2 linked regions of the Bacillus pumilus genome follow. The protein of the gene in region 2 interacts with the protein of the main gene of each other region in a pairwise test. Links are inferred from orthologs where the notes say so. Each region holds a gene or a part of one and is shown on either strand. Other genes may lie near its edges.

Region 1 (10,947 bases), 2.2 Mb from region 2 along the record:
TTCGTAATTTCATCTTCATACATATTTTCAAAATAATTGAGCTTGTCTTTTTGCGCCATTTTGATGGCATATACGACATCCCGTTCAGAAATCTCAATTCCTTTTCGGATGAGATGTAAGAGAGATGTCATCAGACGGCTCGCTGTTTCTCTTGATGCTTCCTGACCAGAAACATACACCTTTTCTCCGCGCGTAATAATGGAGACATTCAGCTCGTTTTCCATCAGTTTCAGATAAGCATCTTGATTTCCAAATAAAGCAATGGCTTCGTTTGGGCTATCTAATTTTTGTTGAATTTCAAGTAAATGTTCTGTCATTCTCTAGTCTCCCTGAACAATAGGTGTTGGTTGAACAATATCTTCTATTACTTGGTAAAGGATGATTAACTTAACTTTACCATTCCCTGTTGTCTCGTGCAAAACTTTTTCACTTTTCACCTCTCCTGTTTGACCTAGCTTCTCTTCTAATTCTTTTTTACCCAATTTAATCCCTGCTTGAACCGCTTCTTTATTTGTGTATGTCCGGTTTATTTTTTCGCTTTCGCGTGTCGTTTCTTTTTCATAGGAAAATGGGAGCTGGAAGTTTAAGAAATGGAGTGGGTGAACTTCAGTTTCTGTTTTTGGCTGCTTAAAATCATCCTTTTTAAAGGAAAAGCCCCAAAATGGCATTGAACCTCCAAATGCGGAGAGCTTGTGCTTTGTCTTCATTTTACCCGTAAAGACATCAAAAGATGTTCGAAGAGGGACAGAAACTTCAGAACGATACCACGTTTCACCATAAATTTTCGCTTTAGCACCAACCGTTTTTTGCTGGTCTTCGCTGCCGATGAGGCCAGAGACAAGCATTTGTCCTTTCTTCACATGTTCATCAACTGCGGCAAGCGGCTCCCCTTTTTCCACATACATTCTCGTGATGACCGCCTTCTTCTTGGCCACAATATGCTGAGGACTCGTATATTTCTCTTTTTCCGGCTCATTTTTTTCCACAACTTTCATTTGAAATGTTGTACCGTTTAGTTCAACGCCGACCCATGTAATGCTTTGAATATTGGCGGTCAGTGATTTTTGAATTTTTTCAGGTGTTCCCATTAGAAACTGGAAACGGCCTTTTTGCACACCAATCTCGTCTAAATGCTTTCTCATCTGATGTTCAGTTTCTGGATTGGCCCCTTTAATATCAATTTTCCACACCATGTTTGAAAGTGCCAATATTGTCACTAGAAAAAACACAATCCCAAGGGTAAACCCAATATTCTTCCTTGACCATAGGAGAAGGAACGGAAATCCTTTCTTTTGATGAAATGAACATGTTACCTCATGATGTCTTTGTACTTTTCTGAAGGCATGTACATCTGATAAGCGAATAAATAAGCGCACGCTGTCTTGACGGCGGCTCACTTGAAACATTGTGATCCCCTGTCTCGTGCACTCATTGATGAGCCGCTCAATGCCGTTTCCCTTGATTTCCACTTCCACTCTGCCAATAAAATAGGCGAACCATTTATTCTTCACACTTCTCCCCTCCGTCAGTTAAGAATCAATATAACGGACCTCATCGATTTTCCCTTCTAATAAGATCTCTTCTGGCAAAATCGTTTTAATCACAAAATCTTTCCCTGAAATAATGCATTGTCCTTGTTTGAGCATCAGCCTTACCTCTTGATCACTGAAAAGCAAAAGCCCTTTATGATTCTCTATGTAAATGTGGAGTCTGCCAACCATCGTAATACGGGGAAGATCCATCATGACGTCTGGAGGGATTTCAAGTGTTCTTGTCAGCCATGCTTTAAGTTGATTTTTTCTTTTTCCCATTCAATAAGAACCCCTTCCCGCCCCATGTGTATGAGATCAAACTGAAAGATGGTGAGACTGATGAGAAAGCCTCTATATCATCCTATTCCTCAGCGGTTCAGATCATGCTAATGAATCCCGCAAAACAGCCGTTTCAGCATTTTTACTGCAAGAAATCTCCATCAGGTCAAACAAAAAAAGCCCCTTTATATAAAGGGACTTTCTCGTTTATCTGTTATATGGCCGTTTCATCGTTCTGTGCGGCTTTTTCGCGCGCGGCTCTCCAAATACTTCTCCAAGGATCATCCCCTGAACAATTGTATCTTGATTGAGCTTCTCAATGATCTTTGGCTTCACTTCGGCAGAAGCAGCCTTTGGCCTTGTCAGTTCTCTTTCAAGCGATTGGAATTCTCTATTCAGCTCGCTTTTTCTTTCTTCCATTTCGGCAAGTGTAGCGGTATAGCGGTCCTGTAAGGATTGAGATGTTTTTTTCTTCATCCCGCCATGATCATGTACATCGCCGAAATCGTCCATCTGATCGGTCACGACTGGATCTGGACTTGTTTGTTTTGTTTGCTTTTGGGGCATCTGCTTACGCTGAGGAGCTGGCTTGTTTTGCTGATTCTTTTGTTCGTTCTCCTCTTGTTTGCCGATTTTCCCAAAGACAGCAGAGATGATACCGATGATAATCGCAATTAGTAACGGATTTTCAAATAGAATGTCCATTGGGCTCCCTCCTTAAAGCGTGAGAGGATGCTTATTTGTTTTCATTATCAGATGGACCTTTAGTCATTTTACCAAATGAATCTCTCATATCCGTATCAGCATCGATATTCTTAATATTCATGTAGTCCATGACACCAATATTGCCTTCACGTAATGCTTCAGCCATTGCAAGTGGTACTTCAGCCTCTGCTTCTACAACTTTCGCGCGCATTTCTTCAACTCTTGCACGCATTTCTTGCTCCTGGGCAACAGCCATCGCGCGGCGTTCTTCCGCTTTTGCCTGTGCAATGTTTTTGTCTGCTTCTGCTTGGTCTGTTTGCAGAATCGCCCCGATGTTCTTACCGATATCCACATCTGCAATATCAATCGAGAGGATTTCAAACGCAGTACCTGAATCTAATCCTTTACCAAGAACTGTTTGTGAAATCATATCAGGGTTCTCAAGAACCTTTTTATGATTATCTGATGAACCGATTGTAGAGACAATCCCTTCACCTACACGAGCAATAATCGTTTCTTCCCCTGCACCACCAACAAGTCGGTCGATGTTTGCACGAACTGTAATACGTGCTTTTGCTTTCACTTCAATCCCGTCCATCGCCACACCAGAGATAAATGGTGTTTCAATGACTTTAGGGTTTACACTCATTTGAACTGCTTCAAGTACGTCACGGCCTGCTAGGTCGATCGCTGCACAGCGTGCAAAGTTCAATTCGATATTCGCGCGTTGAGCTGCGATTAATGCGTTCACAACTCGGTCCACGTTACCACCTGCAAGATAGTGGCTCTCTAACTGGTTAATCGTCGCATCAAGACCTGCTTTATGTGCTTTAATAAGCGGGTTGACCACTCGGTTTGGAATAACGCGGCGAAGTCTCATTCCTACAAGTGTAAAAATGCTTACCTTTACGCCAGCCGCTAGGGCAGAAATCCACAGCATCACCGGTACAAAGGTGAAGAAGATCGATAGAACGATCAGACCTGCTGCGATAATCACAAATAATAGTAAAGTAGATGGATCCATTTTATTCCTCCTATAAAATCAGTTATCTATACTTTCCTCACGACAATGCGTGAGCCTTCCGCTTTCACAATTTTTACTTGTTCATCCTTATCGATGAATGCACCTTCTGACACAACATCAATGCGCTCATCTCCAAATACTATTGTACCTGACGGACGAAGTGCGGTTGCTGTCACCGCGATTTGCCCAACAAGATCTTCTCTTGTTTCATTTGAGACATAACCGCTTTCCTTATTGGTTGAATCGGTTAAAATGAACTTTTTGAAAAATTTCATACGTTTCCCCAACACCTTTGTCAATAAAATAACTGCTACGATTGAAACAGCAGTGGCAATCAAGATGGAAATCGCCATTTCTGTAAAGCTTCCAGCTGCTAAAAACAAGCTGACAACCACACAGATCAGTCCAATGACACCTACGATTCCCCCCGGCAAAAACAATTCCAGAATCATGAGCAATATCCCTGCTATAAACAGGAACAACGTCTCATATCCTGCAAAACCAGCCACGAGATGACCATAAAAGAATAAAAGAAGCGCTGTCACTCCCATGGTGCCTGGAATCCCAAAGCCAGGAGAATAGAGCTCAACAATTAACCCTAAGCTTGCAATGGATAAAAGGATTGGAATGACGATTGGGTGCGTGAGAAAGCGCGCAACCTTTTCAGCAAAGCTCACTTCATCGTATTGAACAGAAGCATCGGCTAAATTCAGCTTTTGAAGCAAGTCATCCATATTTTTCGCTTCCCCTTCTGCATAACCGAATTGAAGCGCACGGTCTGTGTTGAAGGTGAGCAATTCTCCTTTTGGTGCACCAGCTTCTTTTGCGTCTATATCTACATCTGCCATTGCAAGTGCATACTTTGGATCACGCCCCTGCTTTTCGGCAGCATCACTCATTTCAGCAAGCCATAGCGATTCAGATTTTTGATCGGCAGCATTGCCTTCTCCATCAATGATCGCCGCAGCCCCCATCTTTCCATTTGGGGTCATATAGATTTGATCGGCATTTAGTGCAAGGAATGCCCCAGCTGAAAGCGCTCTATGATTCACAAACGCTGTCACAGGGATATCAGACGCACGAATGGTATCTGCGATCTCAAGCGCAGCATCGACTGCACCACCTGGTGTATTGATGTCTAGAATGATATGTTTTGCTCGTTCGGACTTTGCCTGCTCAAATGATCGTTCAATAAATTGAGAAAGTCCTTTTTCTACTGTATCTTCAATTGGGATAACATGAACTTTCTGATCTACTGATTTCGCGGTCAATTGAACCCCTAATAATAAGCATATTATAAAACAACTGAAGAGAGCAATAGAAATTTTTATTTTTTTCATCTATTTGGTGATCCCTCCTCTCTATCTTCCATTTTACTGTTCCTTTACATACGTTACAAATGTATCATAGGTTTCATTTTTATATGACAGAATGATGAAGGTATAAAAAAAGTACCCTTCTAACAATAGAAGGATACTTTTTTATTGAGACAGCTGTTCGCTGACAAGTCTGTTAATGACAGCTCCATCAGCTTTACCTTTTACTTTTGGCATAATAGCGCTCATGACTTTACCCATATCAGTCTTCGATGAAGCACCTGTTTCAGCAATCGTTTCTTTCACGATCGTTTGCAGTTCTTCTTCAGAAAGCTGTTCAGGTAAATAAACGTCTAAGATGTCAATCTCTTTTTGAACTTTATCTACTAAATCTAAGCGATTAGCTTTCGAAAATTCATGGAGGGAGTCTTTACGTTGCTTAATCTCGCGGGAAAGGACGGTTAGTTCCTCATCGCCGGTCAAACTGTCTTTCTTAAGCTTAATTGCTTCATTTTGGAGCGAAGCCTTAACCATCCGAATGACAACAAGCTTGTCTTTCTCACGGTTTTTCATAAAAAGCTTCATATCAGAATTTAATTGCTCAAGAAGACTCATAAAATCCACCCTCTTTAGAATTTACGTTTTCTAGCAGCTTCAGACTTTTTCTTGCGCTTTACGCTAGGCTTTTCATAAAATTCACGCTTTCTTGCTTCTTGCAATGTTCCAGTTTTGGATACACTGCGTTTAAAGCGACGAAGAGCATCTTCAAGCGATTCGTTTTTTCTAACGACCGTTTTTGACATTCTCTTTCCCTCCCTCCGAATACACCAATCGACTGCATTAAAAAAAGATATACATGCAAAACATGTACCTAGACATTATAATATAAGCCTAGTGTGAGGTCAACTAAGTGATTTGGAAATATATTTTCGTCATGAGCAGGTAGACAAGTCCATATATTCATTGGTAAGAGGAGGACTTTTCTATGATGGCGATCATTTATTTTTGTGCACTTATTTTCATTTTTTTATGGTCAATGGGTTTGCTGAGAAAAGGATTAATGGCGCTTGCGTCGTCTCGTATTGAGAAATCACTTCTTCTCTTTACAGATCATCCGGTAAAAGCATTCTTAGTCAGCATCGTATTTACAGGGATTCTTCAAAGCAGTTCAGCGTTTATGGTCATCGTGATTGGCTTTGTCAGTACAGGTATTCTCTCTTTTAAAAAATCCATTCCAATGATTCTTGGTACCAATATTGGCTCTACGTTTACAACAGAATTTATCGCCATTAAAATGGATGTTTTCATGTGGGTTTTAATCCTAGCTGGTCTGATATGCATGATGTTAGGCAAAAAATCTTTTAGGCATGCAGGAAAAAGTATATTTGGACTCGGGATGATCTTTTTTTGTATTCAAGGCTTTTCTAAAATTGCAGGTATGATGACAAGTCAGCCTGAGACATTGCGCTTTCTCGAAATGATGCAGCATTCTGACTGGACGGCGCTGCTTTCGGGTACTATCTTCACAGCGATTGTTCATTCAAGCTCCGTCTGTATCGGCATTTTAATGGGGTTTATGAATGAAGGAACGGTTGGGCTTCAAGAAGGCATCAGCTTTGTGTTAGGGTCCAATATTGGGACATGTATTACAGCCGTAATGGCTGCCATATCTGGCGGCTATGCAGCACGTCAAACGGCTTATGCACACGTTTTGTTTAATGTGCTCGGAGTGCTTTTATGTCTCCCATTTCTCGCCATGATGACAGAATTCGTCGCCCTTCTTGCAAACGCTCCCGCACAGCAAATTGCGCACTTCAGCCTGCTGTTTAATGTGGCAAGCTCTTTGCTTTTCTTCCCGTTCATCCGTCCATTTCACACATTGATTTTATGTCTTTTACCGAATCAATCAAAATAAAACACCGGCTTGCTTTTTTGGCACCGGTGTTTGATTGATTATGAGGTCATTCTCACTTTGTCTGTTTGTACTTCATCGCTTATACGAACGAATTGTCCTTCGTTATAAGGATAACCCGCTTTCGTAATTTTCACTTTGACCAAACGGCCGATCATGTCCTCTGTTCCTTCAAAAACAACCTTCATATAGTTATCTGTATAGCCCACATAAAGATTGTGCTTTCCTTCTTGTTCTTTGAAGGATTCTTCCGGAATAATCTCTAGGACATCTCCTTCATAAGCTGATGCGTATTCTTTCGCAAGCTGATCAGAAAGAGCGATCAAGCGGTGGACACGTTCGTTTTTCACATTTTCATCCACTTGATCTTCCATTCTTGCAGCTGGCGTACCTGTACGTTTGCTGTAAGGGAATACGTGCAGTTCAGAAAATTGATGGTCTTTGACAAAGTTGTATGTTTCCAAAAACTCTTCTTCTGTTTCTCCAGGAAATCCTACAATCACATCAGAGGTGACAGCAAGACCTGGCAATGCTTTTTTCAGCTTTGTTAAACGCTCTGCAAAGAATTCCATCGTATATTTACGGCGCATTCTTTTCAGCACTGTATTAGAGCCAGATTGAAGCGGGATGTGAAGGTGTCTGACAATCTTATCTGACTGATCAAGCACTTCTATCACTTCATCTGTAATTTGACTTGCTTCGATAGATGAAATACGAATTCGTTTTAAGCCGTTGACACGTTCATCTAATTCTTTCAGAAGCTTTGCAAAGTTATAATCCTTTAAGTCTTCTCCGTATCCACCTGTGTGAATACCTGTTAATACAATTTCTTTATAGCCGGCATCCACAAGCTGCTGCGCTTGGTTGATGACCTCTTCTGGATCACGAGAACGAAGAAGTCCGCGAGCCCAAGGAATAATGCAGAATGTACAGAAATTGTTACAGCCTTCTTGGATTTTTAATGACGCACGTGTTCTGTCTGTAAAAGCAGGAACATCGAGTTCTTCAAACACACGTGCTTTCATAATATTGCCAACCCCATTAATCGGCTGTCTTTCTCTGCGATATTCTTCAATGTAACCGAGTAATTTATGTCTGTCTTGTGTTCCCACGACAATATCAACACCAGGAATCGCCATGATTTCTGCTGGAGATGTTTGCGCATAACAGCCTGTTACACAAATGACACCATCCGGGTTATGACGAATGGCTCTTCTAATGACTTGGCGGCTTTTTTTATCGCCAGTATTCGTGACCGTACATGTATTAATGACATATACGTCTGCTTTTGATTCGTACTCTTTTCTTTCATAGCCTGCTTCTTTAAACAGCTGCCAGATCGCTTCTGTTTCATAGTGATTGACCTTACAGCCAAGTGTATGGAACGCTACTGTTCCCATCATGATTCACCTCTTAATAACTCTGTTTGATAAGATATAGCAGAAAGCGCGTAAAGAGGAGCTGTTTCTGTTCTTAAAATGCGTGGTCCAAGCCCGCAAATGACTGCACCATGCGTTTCAAGCGCTTCAATCTCCTTTTCTGCTAAACCGCCTTCAGGGCCAAAAACCACTAGCAAGGTTTGTCCGCCTTTCATCTGTTGGAGCACAGTTTGAAAGCGGCTTTGCTCTCCTTCTTTCGATGATTCTTCGTATGCAACGACACATTTATCGAATTCACCAGCTAATTGAGTCAGCTCTTTAAATGTTGATACTGGATCAACACGAGGAATGATATTCCGGTAGGACTGTTCAGCTGCTTCTTTCGCGATTTTCTCCCAGCGCTCTCGTTTTTTATGTGACTTCTTTTGGTCAATTTTTGTAATAGAACGAGCCGCTTGAAACGGGATAAATGCGCTTGCGCCAAGCTCTGTGCCTTTTTGGATAATCAGCTCAAGCTTATCTCCCTTTGGGAGACCGCTCGCAATTGTTACTCTTACCGGAAGCTCTCTGTCCTGATTTGTCCAGCCTTCAACGTGACAAATGACTTCTTCCTTTGTTATTGTATCAATTTTACTGAGCCCTTCAAAGCCGTCTGTCGTTAAGCAAAGGATTTCCTGCCCTGCTTTCATGCGCATGACGTTGGAAAGGTGATGTACATCTTCACCATTGATGACGATAGATCCCTTTGCGATCACTTCTTCTTTCGTGAGGTCGATAAAATATCGTTGCATACGTGTCCTGACACCTACTCGCTTTATTTTTTCGCTATAATGCTGACCCAATCTTCCATTGACAGCACTTCAACAATGTCAAAACCTGCTTCTTCTAATGCTGTTTTGACTTGTAATTTCTTTTGTCCAATGATGCCTGATGTAATGAAATAGCCATCTTTCTTCAATAAGTCATAGGCTTGATCTGTAAAGCGCAAAATCACTTCTGCGAGAATGTTGGCGACGATCACATCACGTTCGCCTGAAATCCCATCAAGTAAGTTGTTTTGCTTGACCGTCACTTGTTCGCTTACACCATTTAGCTCGATGTTTTGCTTTGCACTTTCAACCGCAACGGTGTCGAGATCAAAGGCTTGAATGTCCTTTGCACCAACCATCGCTGCTGCCACACTTAAAATCCCAGAGCCTGTTCCAACATCAATCACCGTATCGTTTTCCTTCACATAGCGCTCAAGCGCCTGAATACAAAGAACGGTTGTTGGATGTGTCCCTGTTCCAAATGCCATTCCTGGGTCCATTTCAATAATCAGTTCATCAGAATGAACCGGAGTATATTCTTCCCATGTTGGAACGATGGTGAATTTTTCAGAGATTTTCACAGGATGATAGTATTTTTTCCATGCGGTGGCCCATTCTTCTTCATTTACTTCACAAATGGACAGCGTATTTCGTCCAAGGTCAATATCGTATAGAAGAAGATTGTTGATGGCTTCTTTGATCTCATCTACCGTTTCCATTAAAAAGCTGTTCATTGGAAGATAGGCTTTGACGATGACCCCTTCTTCAGGATAGTCATTCGGATCGAGCTGGTAGATCTCACCGTATACATTTTCACGTTCCTTGACTAAATCAAGCGGGTCCTCAATCACGACACCACTCGCACCTGCTTCATGCAAAATATTGGTGATTGGTTCCACCGCTTCATTTGTTGTATGGACGCTAATTTCTGACCACTTCAATACTACCAACTCCTTATCCGTCTTACTCGCCTTTAAATGCGCGTTTTACCTTATCGAAGAAGCTCATTTCTTGTTCGTCCGGTTTATTTCCGCTCACTTCAGCAAATTTTCTAATGATATCTTTTTGATTGTCCGTTAAATTTGTTGGTGTGACGACTCGTACAACGATATGTTGATCGCCTTGGCCATAGCCGCGTACATTTTTCACACCTTTTCCTTTGAGTCTAAACTTCGTGCCAGTTTGCGTGCCAGCAGGAACTTTTAATTTCACTTTACCGTGTAATGTCGGCACTTCAATTTCGTCACCTAATGCAGCCTGTGCAAAGGTTAACGGCATTTCGCAGTAAATGTCATCCCCGTCACGCTCGAAGAATTCATGCGAACGCACATGGAACACAACAAATAGATCGCCTGGAGGTCCTCCATTTACACCTGGCTCCCCTTGACCAGACACTCTGAGCTGCTGACCATCGTCAACACCAGCTGGGATCGTCACATTGATTTTCTTACGCTTACGCACTTTACCAGAGCCGCCGCATGTAGAACATTTGTGATCGATTTGTTTTCCTGTTCCGCTACAGTAGTTACATACTCTGCGGTTGACCACTTTACCAAACGGAGTTGACTGCTCAACATTTAATTGACCAGAGCCGCCGCAATGTGAACAAGTCTTCGCTTCTGTCCCAGGCTTTGCCCCTGATCCATGACATGTTTCACATGATTCCTCGCGAGGGATTTCAATCGTTGCTTCTTTCCCAAATGCTGCTTCTTCAAATGAAAGCGTCATTGTATATTGCAAGTCTGCTCCTTGACGCGGTGCATTTGGATCTCTTCTTCTGGCTCCACCGCCAAAAATACTAGAGAAGATGTCATCAAAGCCGCCGAAGCCGCCAAAGTCTCCTCCTCCGCCAAAACCGCCGCCGCCAAAGCCTTGGTTTGGATCGGTATGACCGAACTGATCATACTGCGAACGTTTTTGATCGTCAGAAAGGGTTTCATAGGCTTCTTTTACTTCTTTGAATTTCTCATCTGAGCCAGCTTCTTTATTAA
Region 2 (10,866 bases):
GCGATAGCGTTTGGACCTGTTAAGAAATCGTTTAAACCTGTTAGTTCAACTTGTTCAACTGCACGGCGAGTCAAAGTGTTTTTGTAAACTTTGAATTCTACGCCAGCGTCACGAAGCTGTTTACGAAGTTCAGTCACTTCAGAAACTGAAAGACCGCGGTAATCTACAATTACAGTAGACATACTGTCTTTAAATTTAGAAGTAATTTCATCAACGACAACTTTTTTTGTATCGATTGCATTGCTCATGGTTACACCTCCTGTACATTGTTTGTGTAACACTTATACCGATCAGGCCATCACGTTCCTAACGAACGGTTCTCCATATAAAAAGCCTCCATTAAGACATGGAGGCTGTATATACAAGCATACGTTAACGTAAGACTGTGACATATACACCTCGGCGGGTTAATTAAGCCATAAGGCCCCTGCTGTCTACGGTATAAATGGACATATTCTATTTTACAACATTTTGATATTATCAAAATGATTGTGATAAGTCAAGATTTATTTTGCAGAGAAAGAAGATGGATCCACTTTCACACCAGGGCCCATAGTAGATGTAACAGAAACGTTTTTCACGTATACACCTTTAGCCGCTGCAGGTTTTGCTTTAAGGATTGTGTCATAGATTGTTGCAAAGTTCTCAACAAGCTTTTCGTCCTCGAAAGAAACCTTTCCGATTGGCGCGTGGATGTTACCAGCTTTATCAACGCGGTATTCTACTTTACCAGCTTTGATTTCATTGATTGCTTTTTCTACTTCAAATGTAACAGTTCCTGTTTTAGGGTTTGGCATAAGACCTTTTGGTCCAAGTACACGACCGATCTTACCAACTTCACCCATCATGTCAGGTGTTGCAACGATTACATCGAAATCGAACCAGCCTTGTTGGATTTTAGTGATGTAATCAGAATCTCCAACGTAGTCTGCTCCAGCAGCTTCTGCTTCTTTTGCTTTTTCGCCTTTAGCGAACACAAGAACGCGTTGAGTTTTACCAGTTCCGTTAGGAAGTACAACTGCACCGCGGATTTGTTGGTCGTTTTTACGAGGGTCTACGCCCAAACGAAAAGCAACTTCTACAGTCGCATCAAATTTCGCTGTATTTGCTTTTTTTGTAAGAGAAACAGCTTCAGCTACATCATACGCTTTAGTACGTTCGATTAGCTTAGCAGCTTCTACATACTTTTTACCTTTTTTAGCCATTATAAAAATCCTCCTTATGTGGTTTTAGCGGAATAACCTCCCACGAATAAGGGTTGCGAACTTGTCAAAACCAAACTCGCAACCCAACAAGACAATAAATTAATCTTCGATGACAATACCCATACTGCGTGCAGTACCTTCAACCATGCGCATAGCTGATTCAACGCTAGCAGCGTTTAAGTCAGGCATTTTTGTTTCCGCGATTTCGCGTACTTTATCACGCTTAACAGTTGCCACTTTATTACGGTTAGGTTCACCAGAACCAGACTCAATACCAGCTGCTTTTTTAAGTAAAACTGCAGCAGGTGGAGTTTTAGTAATAAATGTAAATGAACGGTCTTCAAAAACCGAAATTTCAACAGGAATGATAAGACCAGCTTGGTCAGCTGTACGAGCATTAAACTCCTTACAGAATCCCATGATATTAACACCGGCTTGACCTAGTGCAGGTCCAACTGGTGGAGCTGGGTTAGCTTTTCCAGCAGGAATTTGCAATTTAACAACTTTAACTACTTTTTTAGCCACGAGACACACCTCCTTAAAGTCCGTGATGTGGTAATAGGGGAATCCCCCTCCCACTCAACAACTTCATTCTTTATATGAATGACGAAATAACTAGCTAGCGATCTTGAGCGAACTCAAGACGTACCTTTGCTATATTACCACTTCTATACACTCATTTCAAGCTCTTTTGAATTACAATTTATCGATCTGCGTGAACTCAAGTTCCACGGGTGTTTCTCTACCAAACATATTAACGAATACTTTGACTTTGCTTTTATCGTAATCAATCTCTTCGATAGAGCCTGTGAAGTTCGCAAATGGTCCGTCGATGACCTTGACTGTTTCTTTCAATTCAAAGTCGATTTCTGTTTTGCGTTCTTCAAGACCCATTCTCTTCAGAATGGTTTCAGCTTCGCCTGGCAAAAGCGCTGTCGGCTTTGAGCCTGATCCAGCTGATCCAACGAATCCTGTGACACCTGGTGTATTACGAACAACATACCAAGAGTCGTCAGTCATCACGATTTCCACTAGGACATAGCCAGGGAATACTTTCTTTTTGACAACTTTTTTCTTACCATTTTTAATATCTGTTTCTTCTTCTTCTGGTACAACAACGCGGAAGATCTTATCTTGCATGCCCATTGATTCAACACGCTTTTCCAAGTTCGCTTTTACTTTGTTTTCATAGCCAGAGTACGTATGCACAACATACCAATTCTTTTCCATTTCGTTCAGGACTATTTAGTCCTTCCCTCCCCACATTTCGTAATGTCTATTTGACGAATCTCGAGTACCGGTAAATATTTTCAAGCAATTGAAAAAACCCGTAAAACGGGTTTTTTGGCAAGTCATATTATGATCTATTATAGCACGTTCAGCAGACCATTATTCAAGTATTAATGAATTAATTCGATTAATTGTGAGATTCCTATATCAAGAAAAGAGAAAAAGATTGCAAAGAATACGACTGTTAAAATAACAGTGATTGTGTAACGAATCATTTCGTTTTTCTTTGGCCAGCTGACCTTCTTCATTTCTTTCCCGACACTTTTTAAGAAACTGATAATACGCATTGTAAAAGACCTCCACAGATTAAAGAACGCAAATCTTACTTCGTTTCTAAATGTGTTTTATGTGAATTACAAGTCTTGCAATATTTCTTAACTTCTAATCTTTCAGCTGCTGAAGCATCACTTTTCATTGTCGTATAATTGCGGCTTCCGCAGTCTTTACAGGCTAGAGTAATCTTTTTCCTCATATTTACACCTATTTTCTCGACATCATTTCCTTAGTACCTTATCACAGTGTCGAAAAAGCTGTCAATATAGGTTTGATTAGAGACTAATCTCGCGAAGCTCTAAATATTTCTCTAATTTTCTCTTTACTCTTTGGAGTGCGTTATCAATTGATTTCACATGACGGTTTAAATCTTCAGAAATCTCTTGATAGGATCTGCCATCAAGGTAAAGCACAAGAACCTTTCTTTCCAGCTCGCTTAGTAGTTCACCCATCTTCATTTCGATATCATCAAATTCTTCTTTGCTAATGATTAAATCTTCTGGGTTAAGCGCTTTAGCACCGGAAATGACGTCCAATAATGTTCTGTCTGATTCTTCATCATATATTGGCTTATCTAATGATACATAGGAATTTAACGGGATATGTTTTTGGCGAGTAGCTGTTTTAATTGCGGTGATAATTTGGCGGGTAATACATAATTCTGCAAAAGCCTTAAATGAAGTAAGCTTGTCCTCTCTGAAATCGCGGATAGACTTATAAAGTCCGATCATCCCCTCTTGGACAATGTCCTCTCGATCCGCTCCAATCAAGAAATAAGATCTTGCTTTTGCACGTACAAAATTGCGGTATTTCGTTATTAAGTAATCTAGCGCATCACTATCTCCGACATGAACCCTTTCAATGACTTGTTCATCTTCCAACTGGCAAAATTGCTCTCTGATGGATTTATCCTTGCTGTTGTTTAGATTCACTTCGATCCCCCCGACCGCACCTAGATAGAAATATTATACATTAATGGTTGAAATATCGTCAAGCTATTCTAGATTCCCACGCCGCCATTTTTCAAACGTTTTCAATACATCTTCTGACAATTCAATCTTGGATGCTGGTTTATCAGAAGTAATCTTTTTGACTCTCGTTTCAATCTTTCGTTCGATCACTTCAATCTCTCTTAAAAGCTCTCGAGCCGACTTTCGAAGAGCTCCTTGTCCAAAGATTGCCCATTGTTCTGTAAAGTCTGAGGTCGCCACATGAATCTGCGTCCGAATATTATTCAAATCCTGGGCAAGCTTTTCAATCCGCTCATCAGCTGTTTCATTCTCTCTCGTAAAGATGACCTCTACTCGGTGATTGATCCGCTTTTTTTCGATTCCTTTGACCATATGGGCATCGAATACAACAATGACTCGATACCCTGTGTATGCTTGATATTCTGCTAAATTTTGAATCAGTATGTCTCTGGCTTCTTCAAAGCTGTTTTCCTTTAAGTGCTGCAGCCGTGGCCAAGCACCTATCATGTTGTATCCATCGACTAAGAGGATGTCCATCTCTATTCTCCTAACGGATAACGTTTTCGATACACTTCATACATCAATAGACTAGCGGCAACTGACGCGTTTAACGAAGTGACCTTTCCGGCCATAGGCAGCTTAATCAGAAAATCACACTTTTCTTTGATCAATCGGCCAATCCCTTTTCCTTCACTGCCAATCACGAGAGCAAGCGGCATCGTGCCATCAAATTGTCTGTAATCCTGTTTGGCAGACGCATCTGTTCCCGCAACCCAGATTCCTCTTTCTTTCATCTCATCAAGAGCTCTTGAAAGGTTGGTGACTTTGGCAACAGGAATATGTTCAATCGCCCCAGTGGATGCTTTGGCAACGGTTGTCGTTAAGCCGACCGCTCTCCTTTTCGGAATCACAATCCCATGTGCACCTACAGCATCTGCTGTACGCATAATGGAACCTAAATTATGCGGGTCTTCAATTTCATCTAAGATAAGAAAAAATGGCTGTTCATTCCGCTGTTCAGCGATTTGATATAGATCGTCCAATTCTGCATATTCATATGCTGCTACTTGTGCAACGATTCCCTGGTGCTGACCTGTTACCATTTGATCAAGCTTTTTCCTCGGAACATACTGAATGGTGATATTTTGTTTTTTTGCGAGTTCAATGACCTGCTGGGCTTGTCCTTTTACAGTGTTTTCTGCCATCCAGAGCTTGTATAACTCCCGATCTGACTTCAGTGTTTCAATCACTGCATTTTTCCCAATCACATAATCATGTTGCTGACTCATTTGTCTTCCTCCCTGACGTTCCGATTTCAATCGCCTGACTAATCAGCTCTTCTAAGCGCTCGTCCTGCTTTTCAATAAATAAATAACCCATGAGCGCTTCAAACGCCGTACTATAACGATACGTTTGAACGTCTGTGTTTTTAGGCACTGTGCCTGATTTTGCATTTCTTCCTCTTTTCAGCACCGCTTCTTCTGCTTCAGTGAAAAAGCCTTGCTGCTGTAGCGTAAATAAAATAGCTGCCTGAGATTTAGCTGAAACAATTTTGCTTGCTCGTTTGTGCAGCTCATTTGGTTTTGTCGCCCCCGTTTGGAGGAGGTGATGCCTCACATAGACTTCAAAAATGGCATCACCCATGTAAGCAAGCGCAAGTCCGTTTAACTGTTTACCATCTTTCAGCTTTTCAAAATTCAACATGACCTATTCTCCTCTTTTCCAGCGAGTACCTTGAGGAGTGTCCTCCAATACAATATTCATGCTCTTTAACTGGTCACGAATTTGATCAGATAGCGCAAAATCACGATTTCTTCTAGCCTCATTGCGTTTTTCAATTAACGCTTCTACTTCTTCATCGAGCGTATGCTTTTCTTCTAAAGAGAATCCAAGAACAGACGTGATTTCTTGGAACAAGCCGATAAATGCCTTGATCACTTCCTCCGAAGTATGATCATTTTCCATATAATAATTCGCCTGTTTCGCAAGTTCGAATAAAACAGAGATCGCATTTGCCGTATTGAAGTCATCATTCATTTCAGAAATAAATGTCGCTCGCTGCTCTTCAACCTTCGCCAGCCATTCAGCATTGTCTTCTGTGATATTCGTGCTGCTCTCGAGGCGATGATGTAAATTGGCATACGACGTTTTAAGCCGGTTAAACGCACTCTTTGTACTCTCTAGCAAATCCATTGAATAGTTAATTGGATGACGGTAGTGAACCGACAACATAAAGAAGCGAAGCACGTCAGGATCCTGTTCTTTCACAATGTCATGCACAAGCACAAAGTTGCCTAGTGATTTTGACATTTTTTCATTCTCAATATTAATATATCCGTTATGCATCCAATACTTTGCAAAAGGTTTGCCTGTCAAAGCCTCAGATTGAGCGATTTCATTTTCATGGTGAGGGAAGGTTAAATCCTGTCCGCCTGCATGAATATCGATTGTATCACCTAAATATTTTTTAACCATGGCCGAGCATTCGATGTGCCAGCCTGGTCGTCCTTCGCCCCACGGGCTATCCCATGAGATTTCTTGATCCTTTGCAGCCTTCCATAAAGCAAAGTCCAGCGCATCTCGTTTCTTCTCACCTACACGAATACGGGCACCTGTCTTCAGTTCATCAATCGACTGGTGAGAAAGCTTTCCGTAGCCTTCAAATGAGCGTGTGCTGTAATACACGTCACCATCCGCTTCATAGGCGTAGCCCTTTTCAATCAATGTCGCAATAAATGCAATGATATCATCCATATTTTCCGTCACTCGCGGGTGAAGGTCAGCTTTTTTGCAGCCTAGTGCACTGACGTCTTCAAAGTAGGCTTGAATAAAGCGGTCAGCAATCGTCGGGACATCTTCCCCGAGTTCATTGGCTGCTTTGATGAGCTTATCATCCACATCTGTAAAGTTTGAGACAAAGTTCACATCATAGCCGCTGTATTCTAAATACTTACGTACAGTGTCATAAACAATAGCAGGCCTTGCATTCCCGATATGAATGTAGTTATAAACGGTTGGTCCGCACACATACATTTTGACCTTTCCTGGCTCAAGCGGGACGAATTCTTCCTTCTTACGTGTCAATGTATTATAAATATTGATTGTCATGATTGTTCTTCCTTTCTGCTCAATGAAGCCAGCTCACCTTTTAGCTTTTCCATTTCTCGTTCCAATTCTTTGAAACGATCGGAAATTGGATCTGGCAAATCTTGATGATTGAGATCACGATTGATTTTCTTACCATTTTGAACGACGACTCGCCCAGGTATACCGACAACGGTGGAATGGTCGGGTACGTCCTTTAACACGACCGACCCCGCCCCAATCTTGGCTCCTTTTCCGACTGTAATGGAACCAAGCACCTTTGCACCTGTCGCAATGAGCGCATCGTCTAAAATGGTCGGGTGCCGCTTTCCCTTTTCTTTCCCTGTTCCCCCTAATGTCACGCCTTGGAAAACAGTGACGTTGTCTCCAATTTCACATGTTTCCCCAATCACCACTCCCATACCGTGGTCAATGAAGAAGCGCCTGCCAATGGTTGCCGCAGGGTGAATTTCAACCCCTGTGAAAAACCGGCTGACCTGAGAAATGATCCGCGCAAGAAAGTACAGCTTCCGCTTATAAAATGCATGCGCGATACGATGAGCCCAAATCGCATGAAGCCCTGAATAGGTTAGCACTACTTCAATATAGCTTCTAGCAGCAGGATCTTGATCAAACACAGTATCAATATCTTCTTTCAGCATTTTGAAAAACACATGCTCCCCCCGTTCTTCCCCATCAATCTCTCTTCGGACTTGCTCTCTTTTTTGGACAAATAAAAAACGCCTCTGCCATATGACAGAGACGTTTTGAAAACGCGGTTCCACTCTGTTTAGAAAGCCCTCATTTCGCAGCCTTCTCAACTTAATCCCATAACGGAGGGTACCGCCCTTGCATACTAACGTACTCGTGTTCCTCAAGGGTCTTGAGGGTGCATTTCCAACGTCTGCCCATAAGTCTCTTTCAGCCGGTGAAGACTCTTTCTGTGATGGACGAAAACATTGTACTTCTCCCTCGCAACGATTTCCTTATATTTGTTTAATGCGGTTTAATACCGTTTCTTTACCTAGTAGTTCAATACTTTGCGGAAGTTCTGGGCCATGCGTTTGTCCTGTGACAGCCACACGAATTGGCATGAATAGTTTCTTGCCTTTATGCCCTGTTTCTTTTTGTACTGCTTTAATAGCAGCCTTGATTTCATCAGGTGTGAAAGATTCAAGTCGTTCAAGCTGACCAGCAAAAGATGCCATGACTTCTGGTACTTGCTCCTCTGCTAGAACTTCCTTTGCCTCTTGATTATACTCAATTTGCTCCTTAAAGAACAACTCTGTTAACTCAACAATTTCTGCTCCATAGCTTAATTGTTCATGATACAGAGCAATCAGCTTGCGTACCCACGTGTTTTCTTCGTCTGACAGCTGCTCGCTTACCTTGCCTGCCTTTTGAAGATGCGGAAGCGTTAACGCAACAACCTGATCAAGATCAAGTGCCTTCACGTATTGGTTATTCACCCATTTTAGTTTATGCATATCGAATAGAGCTGGTGACTTAGAAAGTCGGTTTACATCGAAAATGTCGATGAATTGCTCTTTTGTAAACAGTTCTTCTTCGCCCACTGGAGACCATCCAAGTAGTGCAATGAAGTTGAATAGGGCTTCTGGTAAATAGCCCAAGTTTTTATATTGCTCGATGAATTGAATAATGGATTCATCACGCTTGCTTAATTTCTTGCGGTTCTCGTTCACAATCAGCGTCATATGTCCGAATAGCGGAACATCCCAGCCGAATGCATTGAAGATCATGATTTGTTTAGGCGTATTCGAAATGTGATCCTCTCCACGGAGAATGTGAGTCATTTTCATCAAATAATCATCCACTGCTACAGCGAAGTTATAAGTTGGCGTACCATCTTTCTTCACAATGACAAAGTCACCGATGCCGTCTGTCTCAAATGAAATATCGCCTTTGACCATGTCGTCAAATTTGATAATTTCTCCTTTTGGCACTCGGAAGCGGATGCTTGGCTCTCTTCCTTCAGCAATCAGCTTGTCCTCTTCTTCTTTTGATAAATGACTGCATTTACCAGAATATCGAGGCATTTCACTGCGGGCGATTTGTGCTTCACGCTCTTCCTCTAGCTCTTCAGCCGTACAATAGCACTTATACGCCAAGTCCTTCTCTAGCAGCTCATCATAATACTTTTTATAAATATCATTACGCTCTGATTGTCTGTAAGGGCCGTAGCCGCCATCTTTATCAATGCTCTCATCCCAATCAATACCGAGCCATTGCAGGTGGCGAAGCTGGCTTTCTTCTCCGCCCTCTACATTACGCTTTTGATCCGTATCTTCGATTCGAATAATAAATTTGCCGCCTTGACTGCGTGCGAACAAATAGTTGAAAAGAGCCGTTCTAGCATTCCCAATATGTAAATGACCAGTTGGACTCGGTGCATAACGAACACGCACTTCATTTCCCATGAGTTTAACTTCCTTTCATCTGCATCATGTTGTCTGACACCAATTTTTTATAAACGTATTTTATCATCAAATCCCATTCTCATCAAAATGAGTTTTACTTTTTCTGAAGAAGCACAGTTGCCTGAGAGGCAATTCCTTCGCCTCTTCCTGTAAATCCGAGTTTCTCTGTCGTTGTTGCTTTCACATTCACCTGTGTGACATCTGCCTCAAGCGCTTCTGCAATCTTCTCACACATCGGTTGAATGTAAGGTGCCATTTTGGGCTTTTGCGCCATGATGGTGCAATCAATATTCACAAGTGTGTAGCCTTTTTCCTTTACTAGTGCCCACACATGTTGCAGTAATTTAAAAGAATCCGCATCCTTAAACTCAGGATCTGTGTCTGGGAAATGTCTGCCGATATCTCCTTCAGCAATCGCACCTAGGCAGGCATCTGCCACTGTGTGAAGCAGTACATCAGCGTCTGAATGCCCAAGCAGCCCCTTTTCATAAGGGATGGTGACCCCGCCAATAATCAAAGGTCTTCCCTCTGTTAATTGATGTACATCAAAGCCTTGTCCTATTCTCAACATGATCTAGTACCCTCTTTCCGCATCCATAATTGCCTTGGCAACCAATAAATCATCCGGTGTCGTCAGCTTAATATTGGTGTAATCTCCTTGGACAATATACACATTTTCACCATGTAATTGCTCCACTAGACTGGCGTCGTCTGTTCCAAGGAAACCGGTCCGCTCTGCATATTCATGCGCCTCTTTTAAAATAGAATGACGAAAAGCTTGTGGGGTCTGGACTGCCCACAAGCTCTGACGTTCAATGGTTTGTTCCACTTTGCCTTCTTGAACGCGTTTGATTGTGTCTTTCACTGGTACCGCTACAACTGCGGAGCCTTTTTCAATCGCTGCTTTAACGAGCAAGTCAATCTGTGTATGCTTAATAAAAGGCCTTGCCCCATCATGAACAAGCACGATGTCCGCATCTTTCACAGCCTTTAATCCTTCGTATACACTTTGCTGACGTTCTTCACCGCCAGTGACAAGTGAAACAGGCGTTTGAAAAGCGTGTACCTTGAGTAGCCTTTCAAAGTCTTGACGCTCCTCCTCATTGATCGCTAGGATCATGCGTTTGCATTGAGCATGAGCGTCAAACACCTTTAGTGTATGAATAATGACCGGCATTCTTTTCAGCTCAATAAAAAGCTTATTGCGGCCGGCCTTCATTCGTTTCCCCTGCCCCGCAGCCGGAATAACTACTTCATAATACATGTTCGTTCTCCCTTTAGAGCGCCTTCTCCAGAAGTTTTGGCTTCGCAAAAATCATTCTTCCAGCAGCAGTCTGCAGCACACTTGTGACGAGCACATCGATGTCTTTTCCAATGTAATTGCGTCCTTCTTCGACCACAATCATCGTACCGTCATCTAAGTAAGCAACACCTTGGTTATGCTCTTTCCCATCTTTAATGACCTGTACCTTCATTTCTTCCCCAGGCAGCACAACCGGTTTCACCGCATTGGCTAGATCATTGATGTTTAACACTGCTACTTTTTGAAGTTCGCATACTTTATTTAAATTAAAATCATTTGTCACAACAACACCTGAAGTTAAT

Evidence for each region.
Region 1: the proteins of rplK (region 2) and prmA interact in binary tests that used the Escherichia coli proteins (3 or more experiments, as listed by UniProt). The link is inferred for Bacillus pumilus from one-to-one orthologs.

What each region holds. Positions count from the first base shown.
Region 1 is NZ_LT906438.1:2,282,176-2,293,122, forward strand. Bases 7,930-10,897 are described here. They hold prmA (50S ribosomal protein L11 methyltransferase), read right to left. Parts: upstream 9,898-10,897; coding sequence 8,962-9,897; downstream 7,930-8,961. Other genes in these bases: mtaB (tRNA (N(6)-L-threonylcarbamoyladenosine(37)-C(2))-methylthiotransferase MtaB), read right to left, coding at 7,930-8,168; CKW02_RS11750 (16S rRNA (uracil(1498)-N(3))-methyltransferase), read right to left, coding at 8,168-8,938; dnaJ (molecular chaperone DnaJ), read right to left, coding at 9,920-10,897. In the rest of the region: CKW02_RS11700 (PhoH family protein), read right to left, coding at 1-317; sporulation protein YqfD, read right to left, coding at 321-1,511; sporulation protein YqfC, read right to left, coding at 1,530-1,811; CKW02_RS11715 (YqfB family membrane protein), read right to left, coding at 2,019-2,516; flotillin-like protein FloA, read right to left, coding at 2,548-3,540; CKW02_RS11725 (NfeD family protein), read right to left, coding at 3,567-4,880; CKW02_RS11730 (GatB/YqeY domain-containing protein), read right to left, coding at 5,022-5,471; rpsU (30S ribosomal protein S21), read right to left, coding at 5,486-5,659; CKW02_RS11740 (Na/Pi symporter), read left to right, coding at 5,842-6,771; more of mtaB, read right to left, coding at 6,810-7,929; more of dnaJ, read right to left, coding at 10,898-10,947. UniProt on the Escherichia coli protein: Methylates ribosomal protein L11.
Region 2 is NZ_LT906438.1:112,602-123,467, reverse strand. The notes cover bases 18-2,904. They hold rplK (50S ribosomal protein L11), read right to left. Parts: upstream 1,731-2,904; coding sequence 1,305-1,730; downstream 18-1,304. Other genes in these bases: rpmG (50S ribosomal protein L33), read right to left, coding at 2,818-2,904; secE (preprotein translocase subunit SecE), read right to left, coding at 2,606-2,782; nusG (transcription termination/antitermination protein NusG), read right to left, coding at 1,902-2,435; rplA (50S ribosomal protein L1), read right to left, coding at 507-1,205; rplJ (50S ribosomal protein L10), read right to left, coding at 18-248. Outside these bases: more of rplJ, read right to left, coding at 1-17; more of rpmG, read right to left, coding at 2,905-2,967; RNA polymerase sporulation sigma factor SigH, read right to left, coding at 3,044-3,700; rae1 (ribosome-dependent mRNA decay endonuclease Rae1/YacP), read right to left, coding at 3,764-4,276; 23S rRNA (guanosine(2251)-2'-O)-methyltransferase RlmB, read right to left, coding at 4,279-5,028; CKW02_RS00630 (Mini-ribonuclease 3), read right to left, coding at 5,012-5,443; cysS (cysteine--tRNA ligase), read right to left, coding at 5,447-6,847; cysE (serine O-acetyltransferase), read right to left, coding at 6,844-7,497; gltX (glutamate--tRNA ligase), read right to left, coding at 7,810-9,261; ispF (2-C-methyl-D-erythritol 2,4-cyclodiphosphate synthase), read right to left, coding at 9,356-9,832; ispD (2-C-methyl-D-erythritol 4-phosphate cytidylyltransferase), read right to left, coding at 9,836-10,525; CKW02_RS00600 (PIN/TRAM domain-containing protein), read right to left, coding at 10,539-10,866. UniProt on the Escherichia coli protein: Forms part of the ribosomal stalk which helps the ribosome interact with GTP-bound translation factors.